Regions from separate parts of the Paenibacillus sp. NPDC093718 genome, predicted to be linked through region 3. Evidence: riboswitches for the same ligand, from Rfam matches in the RefSeq annotation. Region 3 holds a riboswitch; each other region holds the start of a gene.

Region 1 (5,358 bases), on a different contig from region 3:
CTAATCTGTCAAATTAGTTAAAAGAATCTAATGTGATCTTACCGCGGCCCATCCAAATTGGGAATGCATCATGTTCACGCTGTTTGAGGCAAAAAAAAGAACGAATGCATGGCTCTTGAACAACAGAGTGATTTCTGTTCGTTAAGTCATGATTCGTTCTGAACTCGATTGTATAAAATCCTTACGCCTGAACCGGTATGGAGACGGGATTTGCAGGCTTACTTAACCTTTTAATGCTCAGGTAGTAGGCAATGCCGAGCGGGATGACGGCTCCGAGCCAAGCCAGCGGGTTCGCCAGGCTTGCGCCGAGGAATCCGATTTGCGCGGTCAGGAAGATGGCAGCCAATACCCGCATGATCAGTTCCATGATGCCGGCTACGGTTGGGATAAAGCTCTGTCCCAGTCCCTGCAGCGTGAAGCGGTAGATGAACAACAGCGACAGAAGCAAATAGGTGCTTCCGTTCGATAAGAAATACAGCCTGCTAAGGGACAGCAATTCTTCCTGTCCTTGACCGACAAAGAGGCTGACGGCTGCAGGACCCGCGAATATAACCAGCAACCCCACGGCGATGCTGAATGATCCCGAGACCCATATACATTGTTTAACTCCAAGCTTGATTCGGTCTATGCGATTCGCACCGAAGTTCTGGGCCGCAAAAGTCGCCATCGTAATGCCAAAGGAACTCATGGGCTGCGTAGCGAGCATGTCAATCTTCTGAGCCGCAGTATATGCGGCTACGGCTGTTGCCCCAAGACCGTTAAGCGTAATCTGAAGAATGATGGCACCGATTGCAATGATGGAGGCTTGGAAGCCCATCGGGAAACCGACCCACATATGCCGGCGTATAAATGTCCAATCGATGGACCAATCAGCATTCTTGAACTGCAGAAGCGGAACCTTTTTATGAATGTATAACAAGCAGAGCAGGCAGGAGAACAGCTGCGATACCACCGTGGCAAGCCCTGCTCCGGCTACTCCCATCTTGAATACAAGAATAAATAACAGATCGAGTACGATATTCAGAATGCTTGCGACCACCAAGAATAGAAGCGGCGTCCGGCTGTCCCCAAGCGCTCTGAGCAAGTTCGCCAGCAGGTTGAACAGGACGGCTGCGCCAACACCCCAATTAATGACGATTAAATACGAATAAGCATCATCCAAGATTTCTGCCGGCGTGTTCATCATGACGAGGACAGGTCTCGTGAATATGACACTAACAATGGTCAGAAAAACTGTGAATACAAGGCTAATCCATATACTCGTTCCCACGCTTTTGCGAACGCCCGCGATATCCTTGGCGCCAAAACGCTGCGCCGTTATGATGGATAAACCTGCCGTCAAGCCTTGGGCAAAGCCAATGACAAAAAACAAAATACTGCCCGTCGAGCCAACGGCCGCAAGTGCGTTCACACCAATGGTGCGCCCCACAATCAGGGTATCCGCCATATTATAAAATTGTTGAAAAATATTTCCGATCAAAAGCGGGATCGTAAACATGATGATCAGCTTGATCGGACTTCCTTGCGTCATGTCTCTCATGTAGATTCTCCTATGCCGTCATAAACGTTCCTCTATATATTTATTGATAATATAATGCTATAAACTGTGCCTATAGAGCAGCACCTTGAGAACATTATAATGGGTGAGGGTCGTTTGTATTCTTGTGTATCTTATCATGAAAGAACATAAATTTCTGCATATTTATCATCAAAACCATAACGAAAACAAACCATGAGAATCAGAAAAATTCATCTCCGAATCTAATCCGCGAAATAACTTCAATAAAAAAGATCAACCGGTAATCGGTTGACCTTTTTGGAATCACCACCCTAAGAAATCGGGGAATGATTATGCTTCTTCAACAGCAAGCTTATCCAAAGCCTGCTTCGCACGCGAACGTGCTTCCTCCACTGCGCCGGCGGTTGACAACGCAACTGCGACTCGTCTTCCGACCTTGGTGACCGGTTTCCCAAAAATACGCAGCTGCGTATTTGGAACAGCCAATGCCTGCTCGGCACCGGTAATTGTGTAGTTCTCCAGCTCTCGCGCCGCTTTCAGCGGACGGCTGGCTCCCGGCGTTATCAATTCGATCTCCGGGATCGGAAACCCAAGAATGGCACGGACGTGAAGCGCGAATTCAGATAAATTTTGCGTGACCAGCGTAACCAAGCCGGTATCATGCGGTCGCGGAGACACCTCGCTAAAATACACTTTATCCGCAGCCAGGAACAATTCCACACCAAACAATCCATAACCGCCAAGTTCGTCGGTAATCGTCCTTGCAATATATTTAGCTTCTTCCATTTGCTCTTCGGACATGTTGTGCGGCTGCCAGGATTCGATATAGTCCCCGCTCTCCTGAATATGTCCGATTGGCGCACAGAAGCTTGTTCCATTGACAGAGCGAACAGTCAGAAGCGTGATCTCCGACTGGAACGTAATGAATTCCTCAATGATCACTCTGCCGTTCTGCACGCGGCCGCCTTCCATGGCGATGTTCCAGCAGGACTCGATATCCCCTTCGGAACGGCATACACTCTGGCCTTTGCCCGAGGAACTCATCAGAGGTTTAATCACGCACGGAAAGCCCATGTCCAGGACAGCTTGTTTAAATTCCTCATAAGTATCGGCAAATCGATAGCCCGCAGTAGGCAGCCCCAACCCCTCGGAAGCTAACCGGCGAATCCCTTCACGATCCATCGTCAGCTTCGCAGCTCTGGCCGTAGGAATAACCCGGTACCCCTCTTCCTCCAGCTTAACTAGCTCCGAAGTAGCAAGAGCCTCGATTTCAGGTACGATCAGGTCCGGCTTCTCCTGCTCAATGATTGCGCGTAATTTTTCCCCATCCAGCATATCGATGACATGGCTGTGATCGGCAACATGCATGGCAGGAGCATCGGCATAACGATCGACGGCTACGGTTTCAACACCCAGTCTCTGCGCCTCAATCACGACTTCTTTTCCCAGTTCTCCCGATCCTAGCAGCAATATTTTCTTCGTTTTTAACATCGTTGTCGTATCCCCTTTTCGTAGTTTCAGAGATTTATAGAAGCAGAAAATAATAATAATAATAATAATAAAGAGGTAAGGGAAATAAGCTTCCCTTACCTCTGCCCAGGCGTACGGCCGTCGTCACCTATGTGCTCCCTCATGGTCCCCCATGCTACGCCAGTCACACATAAACCTATACATTGTTATATAAATCATACTGAATCTTCCCGTTAATTGCAATATCACCGTAAGGCCACATTAGAATTTAGACTTCAGCATATCGATTGCATCCTTCAACGATTGTGAAAGCCACTTCTTGGGGTGGATTTATCGCCAAAACGAGAAGTTTCGTTAAAGATCTATCGCTTTAAAGGATTGATGAATGATATGGACCAACATATAATATGGATAAATTCATTCCTGTCAGAAATTTGAAAGGAGACTTGCAGTGCTGCCTTACTCCAACTCTAATCCTGATTTTGCCTTTGAACAAGCCGTATTCGGAATGGCAATGATATCGCTTGATGGTTCGATTCTTAAGGTCAATTCGGCACTAAGTGAACTATTGGGATATTCGCAGCAGGAGTTAACTGCCGGGGCGCCACAAGAAGATAACAGCATCCGCGCCTTATTGAATCAAGTGGTTCGGAACGCGAGTGCTGCACAGGATCATCAGCAATCCATCACCCAGTTTGAATATATTTACCACCATCCATCCGATCGTGAAATATACCTCAGTGTACGTATCAGCGTTAAGCAGGAGCTGAAGCAGAGTCGCGGTGGCTACTTGGTACAGTTTGAAGATCGAACCTTGCTGAGACAACTCATGAAGCAGCTTGAGCTGAAGGAACAGAAGCTGAACGAGAAGGAAAATTCGTTTCTGCAGCTGCTGGAAGGACTTCCACTCTCCGTACTCATAACAAAAAAAAGCATTATCCACTATGTTAATCCTGCGGCGCTCAGACTTGTTAACGCTGCGCATCCCCAAGACGTCTTGGGGATTTCAACAGATGTGATCGTCGACGAATCGTGCCATAACGAGCTTAGCCTGCGAAGGGCAAGGTACACCGAGAGTGGGAATGGAGAGCTCGGAAGCTTCAATTATCTAATACGCTGTCTGGACGGACAAAAGAAGATGGTCGCCGGGTTCACGTTAATCATCAATTATGAAGGCGAGAAAGCGGCGGTCGGGATTTTCAAAGACATCACAGAGCAGCTGATGGAAGAGAATCGTGTGATGCAATCCGAGAAGCTGACCACCGCCGGCCAGTTGGCCGCCGGCATTGCCCATGAAATTCGAAATCCCTTAACTTCGATTAACGGATTCGTAAAATTGCTGCGATCTGCGGAACGCAGCAACGAGCTCTATTTTGAAATCATTGAATCGGAACTCAAACGCATCGAGCTCATAGTCAATGAACTCCTGGTGCTCTCGAAACCGCAGAGCGTTCATGTCAGCGGACCCATCGACGTGTCTGCCATTATGGAACAGATCATTACGCTTATGAAGGTTCAAGCAGCCCTCAAAAATATCGAGATCATCCCTCATTATCCGATGGCACCCGTCTTCGTCCAGGGTGAAGTAAACCAGCTCAAGCAAGTGTTCATCAATCTGCTGAAAAACGCAATGGAAGCGATGAATCAAGGCGGAACCATTACCCTGGACATTTTGCACAACGCTCAAGAGGTTCAAATCATCGTGCAGGACGAAGGGATTGGAATGACGCAGGAGCAAATCCAATCCCTGGGACAGCCCTTTGTTACGACCAAAGACACCGGGACGGGACTCGGACTGATGATTACCAAGAACATTATTCATAATCATGGCGGTACGATGAACGTCGAGAGCATACCCGATCATGGGACAACCTTTACGATCCATTTACCGGCTTTATAACGCATACATATAACGGAGGAAAAGGCATGGACAATCAGGAACCAAAAACACATAAACAATTTGCGATGGACTGCTTCAATCAAGTATGGGACATCTTGGAGAACATTGTCGGATCATCGGTAAGCCTCGAGCCATTCTATATAGGTTACGGGTATGAAGCGGAAGCCCGAGCCTATCTGCTCCTGGGAAACAAGGAGCAAGCTCTCTTGTCCAAAGAAAAAGCGACAAGGTATCTTGATAAGGTAACCGATAAGGAGAGTCATCAGATGCTTGCGAACGATCTCAAGAATCTGTAATAGGACACGGCCTTCCTCTGCGCGGATCCTTTATCGGAATGGTGCAGCCAGTTGATAACCGATGTAATAAAAGACTTCTCTGATTAAAAAAGGAACTTTGCTTCTCAGGCTCTGATATGCACTCCGGGCTGCGGGTGAAGGATTGGCTTCCAATCCCATATCTTGAGCCATCA
Region 2 (5,358 bases), on a different contig from region 3:
CTTGCCGTCGTGTTTATTTTTCTAATGGAGCTCATGACTTTGTTGATCTGTTTAACGTCGCAGTCCCCCGCCTTGTTAAGGATGATCATATCCGCGAAGCTGATTTGTCCCCGCAGGGTACGCACCAGTTCACGACTGGATGCAAAGAAGCTGTTGTACTCGAGAAATTTGCCGCAGTCGGCCAAGGCAATTTTGCGCTGGATCGAGATTCGATCAGCCAGGGACGGATCCTGCAGATCCTCAAGAATCTGTTCAGGATTCGCCACGCCGGTCGTTTCGATGAATATGAGATCCGGCTTCTGATCTAATAGGGTTTGTAATGCTTGACCCAGCTCGTCTCGCCTGGTGCAGCAGATACATCCGTCGAGCAGTTTCTCAATCGGAAGATCGGGGATTTGGCCGGAAACCGTATCGCCATCCACATCTTGTTCGCCCATCTCATTCATAAGCACAGCGGTTCTCCACTGCCGCTTGGCGGCATATTCTAGCAGTCTGAGCAGCAGCGTGGTTTTGCCGCTCCCCAAAAATCCGCTAATCAGTACAACGGGTATCTTGTTCATTTATTTGTTACCTCCTTGGTCTCGTTATCATTCGAATACAGCTCGTCAAACTCCGCGACGGAGTCCAGATTCGTGAAAATGTAAGGGGATGCCGGCTGTTCGATCGGCTGAATCTGCTCCGCCTGAATTTGCAGAGTCTCTTTACCATTCAAGGTGGCGACCTGGATCGTGCCATCAATCTGGACCCACGTATCATTAGTGAACGACGCAGCATTCGTGCCGCGCACAAGAACCCCGAACGGTACGGCGTCTGCCGTGCAGCACATCACGAGGAATCGGCTGACGGCAAAGGTATCCTCATTCATATGTACGTCGCGGAAGACGAAACCTTGCACCGTGATGGTTTTTCCTTGAAAATGCTCTTTGTACATATCCATAGCCCCGACGGTTTCTGAGAAAATGTCCGGTTCTACCTTAATGACGGGCAGTGTATATAAGCGCTTGGCAAGCTCTGCAAACTCCACACTATAGATGTCCTTGGCAACGAATCGTTCGTTCAATGCGATGTCTGCTGCTGCTCCTTGATCAATGCCGGGTAATCGCTTATTTGTGCCTGAAAAGGCGGAAGTGTTGCGGTCTTCGGTTTTACGCCGTACATCGGGATTCGGATAGGTGTAGATCATTCCTTTTTTGGCTGCCATATCGCTGCCCAGGGCCTGGTCCGGCAGGAGCAGGCCAAACAGCAGCGGCACTGTGAATAACCCGTATACCGTTACGTTTTTGACAAGGCCGGTAGGCAGGGGGTGCTCGCAATCACACACCTCTCCGGAATCGCCCGCAAGGGAATGCCACATCATCCCGAATGCAATGAACAACAACGGAACCGGGCAGAGAAGCAGCAGGGTCTGCATATGAGGCGCTAGGTAATATTCGAGCGAATCTGAAGCATTCAGATGCATGATATAAGCGGCGAGAGCCGCAACAAGCAGCGACCGGAGCGTATAGTGAATCCGTATCCTCAAACTGGACTTCATCCTCCCAATCACCTCCAATCTCAAGCGGATACCTGATGATCCTAAACGGTCCCGGTAATCTCGTTTGGTATTTCGTCAATCTTTCATCCTTAGGCAGCTATCCACCCAAAAGAGCGTTGACGGCTACAGAGCCGATAAAGACAAGCGTCATCACCAGCAGGCTTAAACCAATTACGAATTTGGTCTTGAAGGTAGCCGACAGCATGAGCAAGCTTTTGAAATCCAGCATCGGGCCGAGCACGAGGAAGGATACGAGCGGACCTACGGTAAAGGTGTGAGTGAACGCCGATGCCACAAAGGCATCCGAAGTCGAGCAAAGGGACAGAATGAAAGCAAACCCCATCATGAACAGGTAAGAAGCGGTGGGACCGTTCCCCAATGCCAGCAGCTCTTCTCTAGGGATGAAGGATTGGATGCAGGCTGTCAGGAATGCGCCAAGAACCAGGTATTTGCCCATTTCGATCAATTCGTCTCCGGCGTGGACAAACAGGCTTCTCCAAGTTTTGGGATGCTCGTGCAGCTTGCGTTCACCAATGGCGGAATCTTGTTCGGTAAACTCTTGTAAGGAACGCTTGAGCGGGTTGTTTTTTGAAAAAACATAGACGAGCAAACCTACCGTTACCGCGACTGCAAAAGCCAGTCCCATCCGGCCGATCGTTACTTCGGGATGCGAACGGAAGGCCATGATCGTTGCAGCGAACACAATGGGGTTCAGGATAGGTCCGCTGAGAATAAAGGTTACAGCGATGTAGGCAGGCATCCCCTTAAGCATCAGCCTTCGGACGACCGGAATCATCCCGCATTCACAGATGGGAAACACGATCCCCAACATGGAAGCGAACAGGACGCCGATGACCGGATTTTTGGGCGTGATCCGACGCACCCACTGTTCTTTAACAAACATTTGTAAGAGGGACGAAATTAGCACCCCAAGCAGCACAAAAGGAAGCGCCTCAAGGAAAATGCCCGTAAAAACCGTTTTTACCTGCTGTATGTCACGGCTTGATATTAGACTTGAATCGTTCTGCAGCCATATCGTCAAGACCGGTATCACGAAGACAAGCGGAATCATGAAGGGCAGCATTTTGAAGATTACCGGATATTTCATTCGGGCCTCCTGGAGCGAATTGTTCTTAGGACATTCTATGCTTGTACCATCGGCAACATACTAGATTCTTGCAAATTAATCAAAAAGATTACGATTTGATACGTCAACTTCATGAACGGTAGCGCGAAGTCCAAAGTCGTGGTATATTTAAAAAAAGTTATCTGTGTGTTACTGGCGTAGCTTGGGGTACCAAGAGGGAGCACATAGGATCATATGCCGTACGCCTGGGCAAGAGGTAAGGAGACGATTAGTCGCCTTGCCTCTTTATGTTTTTAATACAATGGCGAAGGAGCGGATTAGCATGAGTAAGGAACCCGTAATTTTGGATGGAAAAAAGGTATCCGATGATATTAAGGCAAAGCTGGCGGTGAAGGTACAGGAATTGAAGCAGCACGGGATAACGCCTTGTTTGGCAACGATTCTAGTTGGCGATGATCCAGCTTCGGCGACCTATGTGCGGATGAAGGGAAATGCTTGCGAGCGGCTTGGCATCATATCCAAGAAAGTGGTGCTGGAGACATCGACCTCGACTGAGGAGCTGATCGCCGCGATACAAGAGCTGAACGAGGATCCGAATGTCCACGGTATTCTGCTGCAGCATCCGGTGCCGCATCATATCGATGAACGGGCGGCTTTTGATGCCATTGCCATTGAAAAAGATGTGGATGGAGTAACCACGCTCGGTTTCTCGCAAAATGCGTTTGGTTTTGCCGATTATCCGTCTTGTACGCCTGCCGCGATTATTGCGATTATGGATTATTATGATCTGCCGATCGAAGGGAAGCATGCCGTGGTGGTCGGACGCAGTCCGATTCTGGGTAAGCCGGTATCGATGATGCTGCTCAATCGCAATGCTACCGTTACGATCTGCCACTCGAGAACCAAGAACCTCGGGGAGCTTGTGTCCCAGGCGGATATCGTGGTTGCGGCCGTAGGCAAGCCTAATTTCATTCAAGGGCACTGGATTAAGCCGGGAGCCGTTGTATTGGATGCCGGCTACAATAAAGGGAATATCGGCGACTGCGATTATGAAGCCTGCGCGAAGGTGGCATCTGCGATTACACCGGTACCGGCTGGTGTCGGCCCCGTTACGATTGCTACATTGCTGAAGCATACCGTCGAATCGGCCGAGCGAACCGTGCAAGCCTAAAGGAAAGCCATAGACCATTTGCATATGAATTAAGGGTGCGCCCATGAAGAATCCCCTTCGAATCGTTTCATTTCTAGTAAGAGTCTGGAACATGGAAAAGATATGGCTCATGCAATGATAGGCTTGGAGTCTCCATTTCACGGATCCCTGGACGTCATGGTATAGTTAGGAAAAAGCGAAAACGAAGGGGAGAGATTCATGCACAAACGAAACATGATCAATTGTGCTGCCCAACTAGGAGCTGTGGAGGACAATCTGTTCGTTGCAGCGCCGCAAGCGGCTCCCGGGAGCACCGAATGAAGAACACGATTGCAGATATTGCCAAAAAAGCCGGAGTTGCCAAAAGCACGGTCTCCCGTTTCTTAAACGGAGGTTCCGTCAGCAATGTAACACGCCAAAAAATTGAGCTGGTCATTCAGGAAACCGGCTATATTCCGAATTCGTTTGCACAGAGCTTGAAAGCGAAGAAAACCAGCATGATCGGCACCATTGTACCGCGTCTGGATTCATTCTCAGCATCGCAGACCGTTGCCGGCATGGATGAAGAATTAAGGAAACACGGTTATCAGCTTCTCATAATCAATGCAAGCCAGGACTTATCCAGGGAGATTGAAGCGCTGTATGATCTCGCTAGGCAAAAAATATCTGGCATTATTTTATTTGCCACTCAAGTGACGGAAACCCATCTTGCCGCGATTAAAGAGATCGGCATCCCTGTCATCCTGTTAGGACAGCAGCATAAGGATGTTCACAGCATGATTTATAACGACTATGCCGCAGGCTATGACATGGGCCGATATGTGCTGTCCAAGGGACATCGCCATATTGCCTATATCGGGGTGACGGAACAAGACGTTGCTGTCGGAGTTCAGCGGAAGGAAGGGTTTCTGAAAGCAGTAAGCGAGGATAGTGAGGCGGAAGCGGATCTCTATGAGAGCGGATTTAAGATGTCGGATGGTGTAAAGACCGCATGGTCCATTTTTGAGTCGAACCGAACGCTGCCAACTGCCGTGGTCTGCGCTACTGACAACATCGCGTTAGGCGTTATGAAAGCGGCTAATATGAAGGGCATTCAAATTCCTAACGAACTCTCCGTCACCGGATTTGGCGGATACGACGTAACCGAGGTGATTCATCCTGGATTGACAACGGTTAAATATGGATATTCCCAAGCGGGCCATCTCGCCGCTCAGCATATAATGAAGCTGGTCAACGACGAGCCTGTGAATATCCTGACGGTCATGAGTTGCGATATGATTCATCGGGAAAGCGTTGACAATCTAAAATAGGTATTCTATACTGAAAAAACGGAACCGGTTCCAATACTGCCTTTGATAGGTATTGGAGCTGAGTTCATTATTTTTACTCCTGATTGGAACCGGTTCCACTACAGGTGGATTAGGCAGATGTTCACGCATAGCATGATCAGTTTGATTTTTTAGTAAGCCCATTTATAAGGAGAAGAGATATGGACAGAGAACTGAAATACCGACGCCTGGATCAGGCTTCTCCCGAAGAGCTTTCCTCCTTAAAGGAGAAAGTGAAATTAAGCGAATGGAGGCAGAG
Region 3 (5,358 bases):
AAAATGAGAGCATAGCAATCTGGCCAGAATGTTCATAGCTCCTAAAAGGACCCCACCTGCATCAGGCGGGGTCCTCTTATCATAGGCTTCTTATGCGAAGGAAACTGTGATTAATATTTCATTTCAGCATAGAGAGGATATTGATCTGTAAGCTCAGCCACCAAACGGCCTGCTTTTTCAAGCGTTGCCTCGTCTTTCGGCTGCTTCAAAGTCATGGCAATAATTTTCGCGATGGTAACCATCGCTTGCTCATCCATACCGCGGGAAGTAACCGCAGGGGTACCAATACGGATACCGCTCGTTACGAACGGGCTGGTCGGATCAAACGGGATGGCATTCTTGTTCACGGTAATTCCGATGGAGTCCAGAACTTTCTCCGCGTCTTTGCCGGTGATGTCCAGATTACGGGTATCCACCAGCATCAGGTGGTTATCAGTTCCGCCGGAAACGATGTTCAGGCCTTCCTCGATCAGGGTATCGGCCAGCACTTTCGCGTTCTTCACGACATTCTCTGCATACGTCTTGAAAGACGGATCCAAGGCTTCGCCAAGCGCAACGGCTTTGGAAGCAATCACATGCATGAGCGGGCCGCCTTGGGAGCCGGGGAATACCGCTTTATCAATCGCTTGCGCCCAAGCCTTTTTGCACAGAATCATACCGCCGCGAGGTCCGCGAAGGGTCTTATGCGTCGTTGTCGTTACAAAATGGGCATGCGGAACCGGATTCGGATGAAGACCAGCCGCAACAAGTCCCGCAATATGAGCCATGTCAACCATGAACAACGCGCCTACGTCGTTGGCGATGGCTGCAAGCTTTTCAAAATCAATAATGCGAGGATAGGCACTTGCACCCGCCACGATCAGACGAGGGCGATGCTTGAATGCCGCTTTGCGGACTTCGTCGTAATCGATCAGGAACGTGTCTTCTTGCACGCCGTAGGCAACGAAATTGTACAGAAGACCGGAAGCGTTAACCGGGCTTCCGTGAGTCAAATGGCCGCCATGGGCCAGGTTCATGCCGAGCACGGTATCTCCAGGCTTCAGGGCTGCCAAATATACCGCCATGTTCGCTTGGGCACCGGAGTGAGGCTGAACGTTGGCATGCTCGGCTCCGAACAATTCTTTGGCGCGGTCACGGGCGATATCTTCCACGATATCCACACGCTCACAGCCACCGTAATAGCGTTTGCCAGGGTAGCCTTCCGCATATTTATTCGTCAGCACCGTCCCCATTGCTTCCATAACCGCTTCGCTGACAATATTCTCAGAGGCAATCAGCTCAATGTTGCTGCGTTGACGCTTCAGCTCCAAATCCATCGCTTCCAATACAGCCGGGTCACTCTTCCGCAAATGTTCCATCATGTTCATATCCTCCCATAATCAATCGTTATTTTTTCTTGCAAACTTAAAACTACAAGTAATCATCATTAAAAAAGCGAGTTCTCATTCGAATCAATCGCACAACGTGGAATCATCCGTCTGCTCAAGCCGGTACACCGCACGCTCTCCGCCAATCAGCTTCGGGCGGGTATATGCCGCAGTTACGCGCGCCTCCCCGATATAACGCTCGGTCGGCCGGAACGGAACCGCCACTCTCCGCAAATGCATGCCGATCAGCGTCTCGCCGATATCGACACCCGCATGGGCTTCAATCGATTCCGCAAGGCAGGGCTCCTTCATGCGGCGGTAAGCTGCGGAAGCCATCGACCCGCCCGCACCCGGAATGGGAACTGCCGCCACTTCCGTCAAGCCCAGCCGCTCGAGCAGCTCGCGTTCCATGACAAGCGCACGGTTCAGATGCTCACAGCATTGATAGACCACCGCGAAACCGAATTCCGTTTGAACCTCGGCAATGCCCTGAAGGAGCTGCTGAGCCGTTTCAAGAGCGCCGCCTGTACCGATCCGGCGTCCGACCACTTCACTGGTGCTGGCTCCGATGACCAGCACTTTACCCGGGCCTAAGACGGCCGCTTCGGCCAGTTCGCGGACAATACGCGCTGTCTGTTCGTTCAAGGAAACCTTGGAGATATCCGTCATGTCACAGTCCTCCCGATGATTTTTTCACAGAAGATGCTTCAATCCCATATCACGATAGCCGCAGCTGTATTACGCGTTCACTTATCGCGATACATTCTTCAGGTAACGCTCCTCTATGGCCTTGATCTTGTTCACGCGGCCGACATGGCGCTCGCCATGACTGAAATCCGTAGTCAGCCATGCGCTGACGATTTCGGCAGCAAGTCCAGGACCGACGACACGCTCACCGAGCGCAATCACGTTGCTGTCGTTATGCTCGCGCGTCGCTTTGGCCGAGAACACATCATGTGTCAAAGCGCAGCGAATGCCCGGCACCTTATTGGCCGCAATACTCATGCCGATCCCCGTACCGCAGATCAGAATGCCGCGGTCCGCTTCACCCGAGACGACCTTCTCGCACACCGGAAGGGCATAATCGGGATAATCCACGGAATCGGAACAGCCGCAGCCCAGATCCTCCACCTCGTGGCCAAGACCCCGAATGACTTCCACGATCTCCTCTTTCAGACGAATGCCGGCATGATCCGTACCCAATGCAATTTTCATCTATGAAAAACCCCCTCGTATGTTCGCTTTTGCGTTTTAGCTTGTTTCATTATAACCCAAATCGGGCGCAAAAGACGAAAAAAGAGCAGTCGGCGCACGTATTGTGCTCCAAATGCTCTTTGCCCAGGCGACCGGCCGTATATTCCGATGCTCCATCGTGGTTTCATCCACTTCGTCGCCAGTTACACCGGATCATTTGTTTTTCACCTTCATCTTAAAGCAATACCATGCGAAAGGCAAGTGGCTTTTTAGCCCAATGGCAGGCTTCATATCTCTAAAGGCAAGGCTTAGTTATGCCGATCCGCTTCCAGCTTGTCCAAAAGACGGAACAACGCCGTCCGTATCTCTGCGGCCGTGGCTTCATATTCCTCCCGCGAGCCCCCGAAAGGATCGGAGATATCGAAGCTTGGGATGCGCTGACGCAGCTCGATCAGACGCTCTCGGTCACGGTCGCTGACATCGCGGCCCAGAGATCTGGCCAGCTCAAGCGCGGCATACAGACTATCCTGCTCCCGCAGATCCTCCAGCACCCGGCGGTCATCCTCAACAAACTCTTTCAGCGTGTGCATCTTGTCTGCGGCGTGCGGGAACTGCCTTATAGCATACTGCTTATGCGACTGGGTCAGCGTCAGAATCAGGTCTGCCCACTCCACCAGGTTCGCGGTCAACGGTTTGGACACCAAGTGTTCCTGGATATCCTGGTCTCGCAGTATGGATTCCGCATGATGGGACATCGGCATTCCATCCACGGCCGAGACACCGGCGGACTTCGTTTCCAACGGGACGCCCCGTTGTTTGGCAAGCTTGCGCAGCATGCCTTCAGCCATCGGACTGCGGCAGGTATTTCCCGTGCAGACAAACAATATATTTTTCACGGTCCCATTCCTCCCGTTCGTAGGTCTTTGGGGTTATTGTAACAAATATTGCGTCAAAAGATAAACATGATGCCAAAGATGACCAAAATCAGTCCGCCCAGCATTTCACCGTACTCCCCCAGCTTATTGCTTACCTGACGGCCAAGCAGCAAACCGAGAATGGACAGCAAACCGCCCACGACCCCGAAGGAAATTACGATTAACAGCACATCATCCACAAACATTCCGAGCGAAACGCCTACCGAGAAGGAGTCGATGCTGACGCTAAGCGAAAACAGCAGCATGCCTAAAAATGCGGTAGGATGGATTCGCTGTCCCTCTCCGCCCCGCAGGGCGTTATACATCATATGCCCGCCCAGTAAAAGCAGCAGCCCGCCAGCAGCAAGCCCTGTGACGTGGCCCAGTAACATGCCAACATAGCGGCCGGCAAATAAGCCCAGCAGCGGCATCAGCATGTGAAACAACGCGATCATGAAGCTGATGCCCAGCATATGGCCTAAGCGCATACCGCCTCTCATTCCAACTCCGATTCCAAGCGAAAATGCGTCTAACCCGAGTGCAACCGCCATCAGCAGAATCGCCGCAAGCTGTCCCGATTGGACAGACGCCTCCAGCATGCCCATTCCCCCAAGTCCCATGGTCTTGTACACCATATGCGGACAAGGGGTAAATGATGCCAAAAGCCTTCAGCCGCAGCTCAATTCACGTCGATGATGTGGTGTCCCGCGGCCTTCAGCAGCCGGTTCATGACGGCTGCTCCAAGGCCTTGCTCCGGGCACGCTTCGGCCAGAATGAAGGTTGCGCCTTCGTCATCGAACCGGCGCAGGCCGGCATACAGCCGGCGGGCCGCTTCCTCCGGCGCGACCAGGCTGCCGAGCGAGACGGCAACGTCCGCGCGGTAGTGACCGATGTGCTCGTCGAACGACAGCACGCCGGTCACCTCCCCGCGTCGGGCGGCCGCCTCAAGCTCGGCCGCGATGCGTGCCGACACCGCGTCGGCACGCGGGCCCTGCACCACGCACATCGCACCCTTCGGTGCGTAGTGCGTGTACTTCATGCCCGGCGAGCGCGGCGCCGGGCTCTCCGCCTCCCCGGCGGCGCGATGCAGCGCCGGGTCCATGCGCACGCTTGCCGCAACGGAGGCAAGCTGCTCGGCCGTGACGCCGCCCGGGCGGAGCACCGTGACGGCGCCGTCTTCGCCGACTTGCACCACCGTCGACTCGACCCCCACCCCGGCAGGGCCGCCGTCGAGAACGCCGTCGATCGCCCCGGCCAAATCCTCCAGGACATGGCTGGCCAGCGTCGGGCTTGGCCGACCGGAACGGTTCGCGCTCGGCGCAGCCAGCGGACGCCCGGCTGCGCTGATCAAGGCCAGCGCCACGTTGTGATCCGGCATCCGCACGGCAACGGTATCGAGCCCTGCCGTCACACGAGGGGATACAGCACCCGGTTTAACGGGCAGTACCAGCGATAGCGGCCCAGGCCAGAACCTTGCCATCAGCGCCCTTTCTGTCTCATTCACATGACGGACCAAACCGTCAAGCTGAGTAAGCTCCGAAATATGCACGATCAATGGATTGTCCGACGGCCGGCCCTTCGCAGCAAAGACACGCTCGACCGCTTCCGTATTACCGGCGTCTGCGCCAAGCCCGTAGACTGTTTCCGTCGGAAAGGCCACCGTTCCGCCCCGCTCGAGCACCTGCCCCGCTTCCTCCAGCGCCTGCTTCGCCTCCTTCTCCAAACTCAAGCTCTCCCTGGAAAGCGAGTTCGATACATGCCACACTTCGGTTGAATTTACAGCAGCCTCGCGGAAGCCGTTATCCCGCTGCTGGCTAGGTTCCATGCCATTCCCGTTCTGTTCCATTCCTATCCCAAACTTTCTGTATATGAATTATATAAAC

Evidence for each region. Region 3 has a riboswitch for ZMP and ZTP ahead of rpiB (ribose 5-phosphate isomerase B). Riboswitches for the same ligand answer to the same signal wherever they lie in the genome.
Region 1: it holds a riboswitch for ZMP and ZTP, as region 3 does, so the genes downstream of both, purT (phosphoribosylglycinamide formyltransferase 2) here and rpiB (ribose 5-phosphate isomerase B) in region 3, are expected to answer to the same signal.
Region 2: it holds a riboswitch for ZMP and ZTP, as region 3 does, so the genes downstream of both, ACQKPA_RS00725 (bifunctional 5,10-methylenetetrahydrofolate dehydrogenase/5,10-methenyltetrahydrofolate cyclohydrolase) here and rpiB (ribose 5-phosphate isomerase B) in region 3, are expected to answer to the same signal.

Annotation. Positions count from the first base shown of each region.
Region 1 is NZ_JBNNUS010000014.1:130,813-136,170, forward strand. Features, by position in the region: gene ACQKPA_RS29910 (MATE family efflux transporter) at 182-1,540, opposite strand; gene purT (phosphoribosylglycinamide formyltransferase 2) at 1,850-3,010, opposite strand; ZMP/ZTP riboswitch at 3,107-3,187, opposite strand; gene ACQKPA_RS29920 (ATP-binding protein) at 3,441-4,889, shown strand; gene ACQKPA_RS29925 (hypothetical protein) at 4,916-5,185, shown strand; gene ACQKPA_RS29930 (YdcF family protein) at 5,216-5,358, opposite strand, start outside.
Region 2 is NZ_JBNNUS010000001.1:145,106-150,463, reverse strand. Features, by position in the region: gene ACQKPA_RS00740 (CobW family GTP-binding protein) at 1-560, opposite strand, end outside; gene ACQKPA_RS00735 (TIGR03943 family putative permease subunit) at 557-1,534, opposite strand; gene ACQKPA_RS00730 (permease) at 1,632-2,642, opposite strand; ZMP/ZTP riboswitch at 2,800-2,879, shown strand; gene ACQKPA_RS00725 (bifunctional 5,10-methylenetetrahydrofolate dehydrogenase/5,10-methenyltetrahydrofolate cyclohydrolase) at 2,944-3,792, shown strand; gene ACQKPA_RS00720 (LacI family DNA-binding transcriptional regulator) at 4,089-5,081, shown strand; gene ACQKPA_RS00715 (glycoside hydrolase family 32 protein) at 5,261-5,358, shown strand, end outside.
Region 3 is NZ_JBNNUS010000004.1:159,796-165,153, forward strand. Features, by position in the region: gene glyA (serine hydroxymethyltransferase) at 111-1,361, opposite strand; gene ACQKPA_RS13655 (TIGR01440 family protein) at 1,452-2,036, opposite strand; gene rpiB (ribose 5-phosphate isomerase B) at 2,118-2,582, opposite strand; ZMP/ZTP riboswitch at 2,697-2,778, opposite strand; gene ACQKPA_RS13665 (low molecular weight protein arginine phosphatase) at 2,870-3,457, opposite strand; gene ACQKPA_RS13670 (manganese efflux pump MntP family protein) at 3,511-4,074, opposite strand; gene ACQKPA_RS13675 (L-threonylcarbamoyladenylate synthase) at 4,155-5,321, opposite strand.